DNA from 3 places in the Bradyrhizobium sp. CB3481 genome. Region 2 is predicted to be linked to each of the others. Evidence: predicted binding sites of a transcription regulator. Region 2 holds the regulator's gene; each other region holds the start of a gene.
What was found. The regulator LexA, encoded in region 2, represses DNA repair genes until DNA is damaged. The targets are predictions, from matches to a motif close to TGTTCNNNNTGTGTTCNG.

Region 1 (3,274 bases), 3.6 Mb from region 2:
TGCCGTCCCTCGCCCGGCATGGGCGAGCTCGCGCAGCTCGGTCACCTCGGCCATCGTGCGGACGATGCGCGAGGTGCGGATGCCGCAAGCGCTCGCGATGGCGGACAGATCGACGCCGGAAGCGGTCGGCGTTTTCTGCATGCCGGTCTCGCCGAACCGCTCATTGTCGAGCACGGCGATGGTGAGGTTCTTCGGCGCCTCGACCGCAATCGTGGCGAGCGAGCCGACATTCATCAGCATCTCGCCGTCGCCGGTGATGACCAGCACCTTCCGTTTGGGCTGCGCCAGCGCGAGGCCAAGCCCGATCATCGAGGCGCCGCCCATCGCCCCCCACAGCGGAAAATTGTTCGGATGATCGCCGGCGGCCGAGACGTCCCAATTCGGCGCGCCGAGGCCGGCGATGACGAGCAGATCGGCGCGGTCACGCAACAATTCGTTGACGACGTCGCGGCGGTGCAGGAGCGCGTTCGGATTGCTGGTCATTTGCGGGCAAGCTCCTTGAAGTTCTTGGCGCCGAGCACGCGCTGGCCGATCAGCACCGCCACCGGCTTCCAGGTGTTGAAGGCAAGGTTCGCCGCGCCCTGCACGGTGGAGGCGACGAGGTCAGGTTCGTCGACCTTGTTGACGATCACGCCCATGGCCTCGAGCGAAGGGCGCGTGCCCTGCCCCATCGGGATCTGCCATGGGTTGAACTCGCCCCAGTCGCCGCGCATGGTGACGATCATCAATAGCGGCATGTGACAGATCACCGGCAGCGACAGCATGTTGATGCAATTGCCGACGCCGCTCGACTGCAGCAGCAGCACGCCGCGCTCGCCGCCGAGCCACGCGCCGGCGAGCATCGCCACGCCCTCTTCCTCCGTTGTCAACGTGACGACACGGGTCTCGGGATCGGCCTCGAAGGCGCGGATCAGGCGGCTATGGCCCGCATCCGGCACCATCGCGACCTGGCGAATGCCGGCGTCCTTCAGCACGCGATAGATCTCATCCGGCCACGTCGGCAGTGCCGGCGTCGCCTCGCCCCGTGATTTTGCTGCTTCCGCCATCGGGCCCGGTTTCCTCTGCGATTCCTACAGTTGAGTTGCGCGGACAATAGAGCGCGGCCGGAAGTCAAGGAATTTGAATGTGGACATGGCTTCTATCGCAAAATTGAAAGGCTGGAGTGGGGTGACGCTCTCTTCAGACGTTACGAGCCACCGGGTCGCGCGCAGGCGCCCCCGATGACAGGCCCGCAAAGCAATCCATCGCGCCGAGCGGTCGACATGGATTCCTCGGCATGACAGTTGGATACAATTTCGCATTGCCGTAGCGCGATCGCTGCGGCGGTCGCGAAGCGCGCCCTCCGCACGACATCGTCAATGTGCCGATGATTTGAGACGGTAAGCGCAAGAACTTGTAGAAGTACGTCGGGCGCTGCGCCCTGGCGCCCAAAACGCCGCACCAGCCGATACAACTTCAGCGTTCAAGTCGAAAAATGTTCTTGATTTGTTCTAAGCATTTCGGCACGCTGCTTCCATTCAATTTCGGGGGCTTTCGATGAACCGCATCCAGACTGGTCACACCAGGCTCGTCATCCATAACGACAAAGATACTCCTCAGGATTTTGTCATAGGCCTTCTCCGCTCTGTCTTCAGTCAGTCGCTGGGTGACGCGATCGAATTGATGGCGGCAATCGAGATGAAGGGCAAAGCGGTCTGTGGAACATATCCGCACGCCGTTGCTGAAGCCCTCCTGAAGGTTTCCGAGGAGCGCATCGAGGCATCGGGTCATCGGTTGATGATCAAGGCCGAGGCCAGTGGCGACTTACAAGGAGACCGGTGCAAACTGTGCGGGAATTTTGCCGGTGAGCAGATCTGCCTGGTGAGCAACGCGGCGCTGATTTGCGACGACTGCACCCTGGCCGTTGCGGCCAATTTGCGTGATCTCACGCAAACAAAGCAGTTCAATTTTGCAAGTGCAGCCCTTGAATGGCACTTCGCCGAAGTTCCTCGGGACCAGCTGATCGCAACATCGCGACAATTTCCCGGACATATGCGCCCGGAAGTTCAAGCGGCGGTGGACAAGTTGTTTTCGGCCTCGCCAATTCGCTTCTTTGGCATTCACGAGCGCCACCGCTACGAGACACTCACATTCGCCTCGCTGAGCCGGTTTGGCGAGACTACGCATGCCATCGCGCCAGTGCAGTACCAGGATGTGGAGATCGGCGAGGCCGAGCCGGTGAAATGCCTCGACAATGGATTATGGCTGTGTGCCACCGATAACGATCTGCACTATGCGGTGCTGCTGTCGGCTCATCGCGAGCACGGCGAAGAAACCGGCGTTCGCATCGAAATCCTGGCTCCTGCCGGGCCGGCAAGTGCCGAGCTTGTGAAGCGCTCATTTTCCGACATCGAGAAAGCGGTCGACGCCGCGCGCTGCTATCGGGGCAAGGTTCTTTCATTTGATGCCGACGCGAGCTATCGCGGAAGCTCGCGGGGCCTCATGGTTCACAAGCTGCCGCGCATCGAACGCGCCAACGTGATCCTGCCCGAGGCGACGTTGAAACTGCTCGACCGCAACGTCCTCCATTTTGTGGAAGGCCGCACGCAGCTGCGCCGGCTCGGACAGTCCACCCGCAAGGGAATCCTGCTGTATGGGCCGCCCGGCACCGGCAAGACGCATACCATTCGGTACCTCGCCAGCAACCTGGCCGGCCATACGACATTGATCATCACGGCTGGTCAGGTCGCGCTGCTCGGCACCTATATGAACCTTGCCCGCCTCCTACAGCCGAGCATGGTGGTGATCGAGGACGTCGATCTCATCGCGCGCGATCGCGAGATGATGGGAGGACCTTGCGAGGAGAGCCTGCTGAACAGGCTTCTCAACGAAATGGACGGTTTGAAAGAGGATGCCGACATCCTTTTTGTCCTCACCACCAATCGACCCGAGCAACTCGAAGGCGCGCTGGCCGATCGGCCGGGCCGGATCGACCAAGCGATCGAGATCCCGCTGCCCGACGACGTCAGTCGCAGGAAGCTGATCCAGCTCTACGGCCAGGGGTTGGCGCTCGATGAATCTCTCGTCAGCGAGGCCACACGTCGCACCAAGGGCGTCAGCGCTGCCTTTATCAAGGAATTGATGCGACGTACAGCACAAGCCAGCATCGGTCGGGACGGCGGCACAACGATACAGTCCCCCGATCTCGGCGAAGCACTCGATGACATGCTCTTCGCGAGCGGCAAGCTGAACGTCAAGCTGCTCGGAGGGACGCAGAGCGTTACGATCGATGGAT
Region 2 (3,274 bases):
AACGGAAGGTCGGCCAAGGCGAAGCGGTGCGGATATTCACCGGCGGCGTGATCCCTGACGGGGCCGACGCCGTCATCATCCAGGAAGACACGGCGGTCGACGGCGATCATATCACCATCACCGAAGCCGCCGCCCCGGGGCGGCATATCCGCGCTGCCGGCGTCGATTTCCGCGAGGGTGACGTGCTGCTGAAGCGTGGGCGCCGCCTCACCGACCGCGACCTGTCGCTCGCCGCCGGCATGAACTATCCGCAAGTCGCCGTGCACCGCCGACCGAAAATCGCGATGCTCGCCACCGGCGACGAACTGGTGATGCCGGGTACGACGCCCGGACCCGGCCAGATCGTCTATTCCAACGGTTATGCGTTGCGGGCGCTGGCCGAGGACGAGGGCGCCGAGGTCATCGATCTCGGGGTCGCCGCCGACACCGTCGAGGCCACCACGGCAGGCATCCGCCGCGCTAGCGAGGCAGGAGCGGACGTCCTGATCACCATGGGCGGCGCCTCGGTCGGCGACCACGACCTCGTCAAGCGATCGCTCGAGGCCGAAGGGACGACGATGGCTTTTTGGCGGATCGCGATGCGGCCGGGCAAGCCGATGATGCATGGCAGGCTCGGCGCAATGCGGGTGATCGGCCTGCCCGGCAATCCCGTCTCCTCCTATGTCTGCGGCTTCCTGTTCCTGGTGCCGCTGATTCGCGCATTATCGGGCCGCGACCACGTCCATCACGTCAGGGAAAGCGCCGTTTTGGGCCGCGACCTTGCCGCCAACGACCAGCGCGAAGATTATCTCCGCGCCCGTCTCGAAGAGCGCGAGGATGGCACGCTGACCGCCGTGCCGGTCACCCACCAGGACTCCTCGCTGCTCGGGAATCTCGCTGCGGCACGGGCACTTGTGATACGTCCGCCATTCGCGCCGGCTGCCGTGAAGGGGTCGCGTTGCGAGCTCTTACGCCTGCCGGAGTGACGCCCTAGATGGCGCTTCGGGCCGCTGTCGCAATGCGTTCACCTGAAATTAAGTGGTTGCGGAACACATATCGAACATATAGTGTCCGTTCATGATTTGTTTCGAGTGCTAGTGTCTATGGTTGGGAGTTTGGGGACTCCCGCGATCTGGGCCCTGAAATTCGAGACCGAAGGACGATGCCAAACCGGGGGATTGCTCGCGATGCTTACGCGCAAACAGTACGAACTTCTGCGTTTCATCAATGAACGGCTGAAAGAGGCCGGCGTGCCGCCCTCCTTCGACGAGATGAAGGATGCGCTCGACCTACGCTCGAAATCCGGAATCCACCGGCTGATTACGGCGCTGGAGGAGCGTGGCTTCATCCGCCGCCTGCCCAACCGCGCCCGCGCCATCGAAGTCATCAAGCTGCCCGAGCTCGCCGCCGCCGGCAACGGACGCCGTGGCTTCACGCCGAGCGTTATCGAAGGCACGCTCGGCAAGCGCGCCTCGACCCCGCCTGTCGCCGAGGACGACGGCAATCGCCCGGTCGCCGTACCCGTCATGGGCCGGATCGCCGCCGGTACGCCGATCGAGGCGCTGCAGACCCGCAGCCACACCATCAGCGTGCCGCCTGACATGCTCGGCTCCGGCGAACATTACGCGCTCGAAGTGCGCGGCGATTCCATGGTGGATGCCGGCATTCTCGATGGCGACATGGCGCTGATCCAGCGCAATGAGACCGCCGACACCGGCGACATCGTGGTGGCGCTGATCGACGAGGAGGAAGCGACGCTAAAACGCTTCCGCCGCCGCGGCGCCTCGATAGCGCTCGAGCCGGCCAACGCCGCCTATGAAGTCCGCATCCTGCCGCCCAACCGGGTCCGCATTCAGGGCAAGCTGATCGGGCTGTACCGCAAATACTGATCTTTCAATATTGATCTGTCGGTTTGCGTACATCGCGGCGACAATACCAGCCCCGGCCTTCGGCCGGGGTTTTTTGCTGCGTGAAGGAACAAAAGCCGCGCTAGCGCGCTTGTGATTTGGTCGCAGTAGGCCCGTCGCAGAATTGCCCAGAACCAAGAAAATGCTTCTGCCAATTTCACTACGATAAAGTCCACTGTGATAGAGGCCTGTGCCTCCTTCCAGACACGGGTCAGCTATCTCTAACGAGGGAGCCATCCGATGTGTGACTATAGCCTGCACGCCGTGGCGACGCGCCCTGCCCGGGTCGGCGAGACGCTCGTTACCACGACCTTCCGCGGTACATCGACCCGCGGCTTTGCGTCAGAGCGTGAGCCTGCAGTGGCGGTCTGCATGCTTCCCGGCACCGAACTGGCGTTCGCCGAGGACGTCAGATACGATAACCGCTGGATCTGGACGCGAACCACCGAGTGGCGGGTCGGCAAGTTCAATCAGATCGAGCCCGAAGTGGCCGACCGTCACCATGACGCGATCGAATTTCCCGATGGCAGTCACGTGCTGGTGACGCAGCTTTGCGAAGGCCAGCGGGCGACCGTGCTGCAATTGCCGGTGGTCCAGACCGGCGGCGAGCGTGCCCCGAAGGCCGTCGAAGCGCCTCCGGCCGCTTCCATCGTGACCGGCTAAACGCCGCGCGCACGTGATCCGCCGGTTCAAATCGGCGGATCACGTGATATTATATTGCCTGGAAAATCGGCGCCGAGGGGCAGTCGGTGGTCAACAAGGTTACATGGCAAAGAGCCGGACGCGTCACCGAGCCGGGACGCTACATGTTCCGCTATGGCTGGCTCACGGTCACGGCCGACGATCTCGCGATCTGGCAGCAATTCCCTGACGCCTCGTTCACACTGGTCAACCTGCCGTCGGACCCCGACGCACCGGAGGAATTTCACCTCGGCGCGTTCGAGATACCGGTAAGCCCTCCGCACGACGGGCACTGAACGTCGTCTATTCCTCCGCCTGAAGGTCTGCCTCCGCCGGCGTCGCATCGACGGCACGCGCCGGCACGCGTGGCGCCAGCACCGCGGCGCCCGCCTCGCCGTCCTCGGCTGCGGCTGGCGACCAGGGCCGATCGATGCCGCGCGGCTTGACCGCCTCGACAGCAAGCCCCTCCCGGCTTCGCCGGAGCGCCATCGCGCCCTGGCGCCGCAATCGCCCGCCGTCGATGACGGAAGCCTCGCAGGCGGCTGGCGCCTGCCGCAGCGTCACGATCAGCGCCGTGCGCTCGCAATCGTCCGCAAAGGCTTCCGGCCGGAACGCCTGCGCGACCAGCGCGCCGCCGGCGGATGGCACGACGCAGCCGGAATCGTCGCATGATACGCCTGATGTGAGCGAGGGATCGGCCACGGTGC
Region 3 (3,274 bases), 100 kb from region 2:
TACTTGGTCGAAAGCGTAGCCGACGCGGCCACGCACCGTGCCCATGTCGCGGATCCGGGTCTCGACCGCGGCGACAGCCGGGTTGCCCACCCTTGCGCCGATATCTGCCCAGGCGGCATCGGCCTCGATGCCGAGAACGACGTTGCCCATCTGCCAGTTGTAACCAGCAGTGCCGCCGGCGAAACCGCCGCTGATTGAGCCGATGCCATCGCCGTTTTCGCTGGCGTAGCCGCCCATCGCGCCGAGGTAGAAGCCGGTCCAGTTGTTGATCGCAATCGCTGCGGCGGGCGCCTTGGTATAGGGTCTTGCACCAAGATCGGCGGCGATCGCGGGCGCCATCCCAAGCGCGATCAAGCCAGTGGTCGTCAGCAGAATCTTTTTCACTTTTCTTTCCTTTCGCGGCTCTCGAACGCAACTCCCTCAGCCGTCAATTTGAGGTTGCTCCTGCGTATAGCCGAGGTGCCGCCGGATTCCTGTCTCCCGAAAACCACATCCGCGGCAAATGTAGGTAATATGCAACCGTCGCGAGTGGCACGGTTCCAAAATACAACCAAACAAAAAGGCCGGCGTAACGCCGGCCTTTCCGTATTCCCGTGTTGCAGCAGTGATCAGTACTTTGCGATGACCGGGCCGCCCCAGCGATAGTTGACGCGAACGGTGACGAGATCGACGTCCTGGCGGATCCGATCGCTGCCGAAGGGGAGGGCCCCCACGGTGGTGACAAAGTTGTGGGTGCGGTCCTGCATGAACAGATGGTTGTATTCGACACCGGCCGACCAGTTGGGAGCAAAGCCGAATTCAAGGCCCGCACCGACCACGCCACCCCAGCGGGTGTCGTCACCGGTGGTAGCAACCACGGCGTTCGTCGCAGCATCACGGATGCGGAAGCGATCCGCCGTAACGGCCGCACCGCCCTTGACATAGAACAGAACGTTATTGGCGGCCCAGCCGACCTGGCCCGTGATCAGGCCGAACGCATCGATGCGCGATTCGTTGCGGAGCGTCGCATCGAACAGGCTCACATTGCTGCCCCTGAAGTCGGCCCAGTTGCCCTGGCCTTCAAGGCCGAACACCCAGGTGCCGGTCTGCCAGCGATAACCGAGCTGACCGCCGGCGGTGCCGCCGGTTGCGTCGTGGCAGCCTTCGGGAAAGGCCGGAACGACAGGAGCCACGCCGTCATTGGTGAGATCCCAACACTTGTGGCTCGAACCCCAACCGCCGTTGGCGCCGATGTAGAAGCCGCTCCAGTCATACACAGCAGCGATCGGAGCAGGCGGCGCCTTGGTGTAGGGGCGCGCCGCAAGGTCGGCGGCCGCTGCAGGCGCGGCGAACGCGATGAAAGCAACTGTACCCAATAGAACCTTCTTCATGGTGTCTATCTCCAGATATTGTCCGCTTCTGTGGTCCCCGAAGCGTCCGTGGTGACGCGAGCGCCGCGCCGCTGGATGTATTTGATATCGCGACTCGCCCAGAAATGGCGTCTCCAAAAAGCCACACCGAAAAACCAAGTGTGTGGAACCAAGCTAATGATTTGTTAGGGGAAAGTGGAACTTTGGCGGGAACCTTCGGGTTCCATTCCGAGTTCATTGTGGTTTCCCGTGAGTTCCCGTGGTTCGCTCGGAGGTTGCGTCGTTATGATCTGAGCGAGTAGATAGAACAAAGCTGGAACATTGGGCGCCGCGATGCTATATGTGGATAACCGCTGGCTCGCGAAGGGATCGCGGGATCAGCGGGGCCTGCGAGCGTATAGGGTCGGTCCGGAAGGTCCGAAGAGCGGACACGAAAATTAGACAAGCGACAGGTCAAGAATTGAAACGGCTGCAGGAACGCGGCCGGAGCAGGGATTTTTGCCGGCGATATCGAGTGGAGAGCTGTGATGGCGGGAAGCGTGAACAAAGTGATTCTGATCGGCAACCTCGGCAAGGATCCTGAAATCCGGCGGACCCAGGACGGGCGGCCGATCGCCAATCTGAGCGTTGCGACGTCGGAGACCTGGCGCGACAAGGCGACCGGCGAGCGTAAGGAAAAGACCGAGTGGCACCGCGTCGTGATCTTCAACGAGGGTCTCTGCAAGGTCGCCGAGCAGTATCTGAAGAAGGGCGCCAAGGTTTACCTCGAGGGCGCGCTGCAGACGCGCAAATGGACCGACCAGAGCGGCGTCGAGAAGTACTCGACCGAGGTCGTGCTGCAGGGTTTTAACTCGACGCTGACCATGCTCGACGGTCGCGGTGGCGGTGGTGGCGGCGGCTTCGGCTCCGACGATGCCGGCGATTTCGGCTCCAGCGGCCCGGCTAGCTCCGCGCCGCGGCGCGCGGTGGCGGCGGGCAGCCGCAACAGCGACATGGACGACGACATCCCGTTCTGAGGCAAAACTATCCGCCATGCGCGTCGCAACGATTTCGCTCGCGAAGGCGGGCGGGTCCGTGCGGCCCGTCGTCGATTAATATTTACATGAGGTCTTTCCCCTAAGCTGCGCGCCGTCTCGAATGTCAACTTGAGATGGAGCGCCGAGCATGAGCCTCGCACCGCTGTTGGAGGCCCCGGAAACGATCCCGCTGCACGCGTTTGCTGCCATCGCAGCGTTTGCCCTCGGCCTCGTGCAGTTCGCCGCGCCAAAGGGAACGCTGCCGCACCGGACCCTCGGCTGGATCTGGGTGGTGCTGATGGCGGCAGTTGCGATCAGTTCGCTCTGGATCCACGAGATCCGCCTGGTCGGGCCGTTCAGCCCGATCCATATCCTGTCGGTCTTCGTGCCGGTCATGCTGGTGCTCGCGGTGCTGCATGCGCGCCGGCACAATGTCCGCGGCCACAAGAAGGCGATGACGTCGATCTTCTTTGGCGCGCTGATTATCGCCGGCGTGTTCACCTTCCTGCCCGGACGGATCATGCATGCGGTGGTTTTCGGCCCCTGAGGCGGTGGTAAGGAAGCACCGTTTTGGCGGTGTGTTTTCGGCCCGGAAATAGCCGTCCCGGCAGCCCCCGGAAAACCGCCTTGCGACGCGTTAAGTCCATGAAAAAACGAGCGGAAAAACAGCTCTGCCCGACGGCTTCGGGGTGGTGATCGGCCCCCTGATGCGCTATATGATTCTCCACTCAGAACTGACCTGGATCCCCCTTTGTCCGACAACGAAGACGACAAGCCCGGCGAGCCGCCGGAGTCCTCCGACATCCGTCCCGTTTCCATCCTCGACGAGATGAAGCGCTCCTACCTCGATTACGCCATGAGCGTGATCGTGGCACGCGCGCTGCCGGATGCGCGCGACGGCCTCAAGCC

Region 1: QA643_RS36605 (ATP-dependent Clp protease adaptor ClpS) is a predicted target of LexA. The motif match lies at 1,476-1,493, and genes of this name have one in related genera.
Region 3: QA643_RS19685 (single-stranded DNA-binding protein) is a predicted target of LexA. The motif match lies at 1,653-1,670, and genes of this name have one in related genera.

Annotation. Positions count from the first base shown of each region.
Region 1 is NZ_CP121647.1:7,582,313-7,585,586, forward strand. It holds gene QA643_RS36595 (thiamine pyrophosphate-dependent enzyme) at 1-483, opposite strand, end outside; gene QA643_RS36600 (thiamine pyrophosphate-binding protein) at 480-1,046, opposite strand; gene QA643_RS36605 (ATP-dependent Clp protease adaptor ClpS) at 1,537-3,274, shown strand, end outside.
Region 2 is NZ_CP121647.1:3,952,686-3,955,959, reverse strand. It holds gene glp (gephyrin-like molybdotransferase Glp) at 1-965, shown strand, start outside; gene lexA (transcriptional repressor LexA) at 1,167-1,868, shown strand; gene QA643_RS19185 (hypothetical protein) at 2,127-2,549, shown strand; gene QA643_RS19180 (hypothetical protein) at 2,636-2,863, shown strand; gene QA643_RS19175 (ComEC/Rec2 family competence protein) at 2,871-3,274, opposite strand, start outside.
Region 3 is NZ_CP121647.1:4,054,866-4,058,139, forward strand. It holds gene QA643_RS19675 (outer membrane protein) at 1-384, opposite strand, end outside; gene QA643_RS19680 (outer membrane beta-barrel protein) at 609-1,370, opposite strand; gene QA643_RS19685 (single-stranded DNA-binding protein) at 1,877-2,365, shown strand; gene QA643_RS19690 (DUF2306 domain-containing protein) at 2,514-2,912, shown strand; gene gyrA (DNA gyrase subunit A) at 3,117-3,274, shown strand, end outside.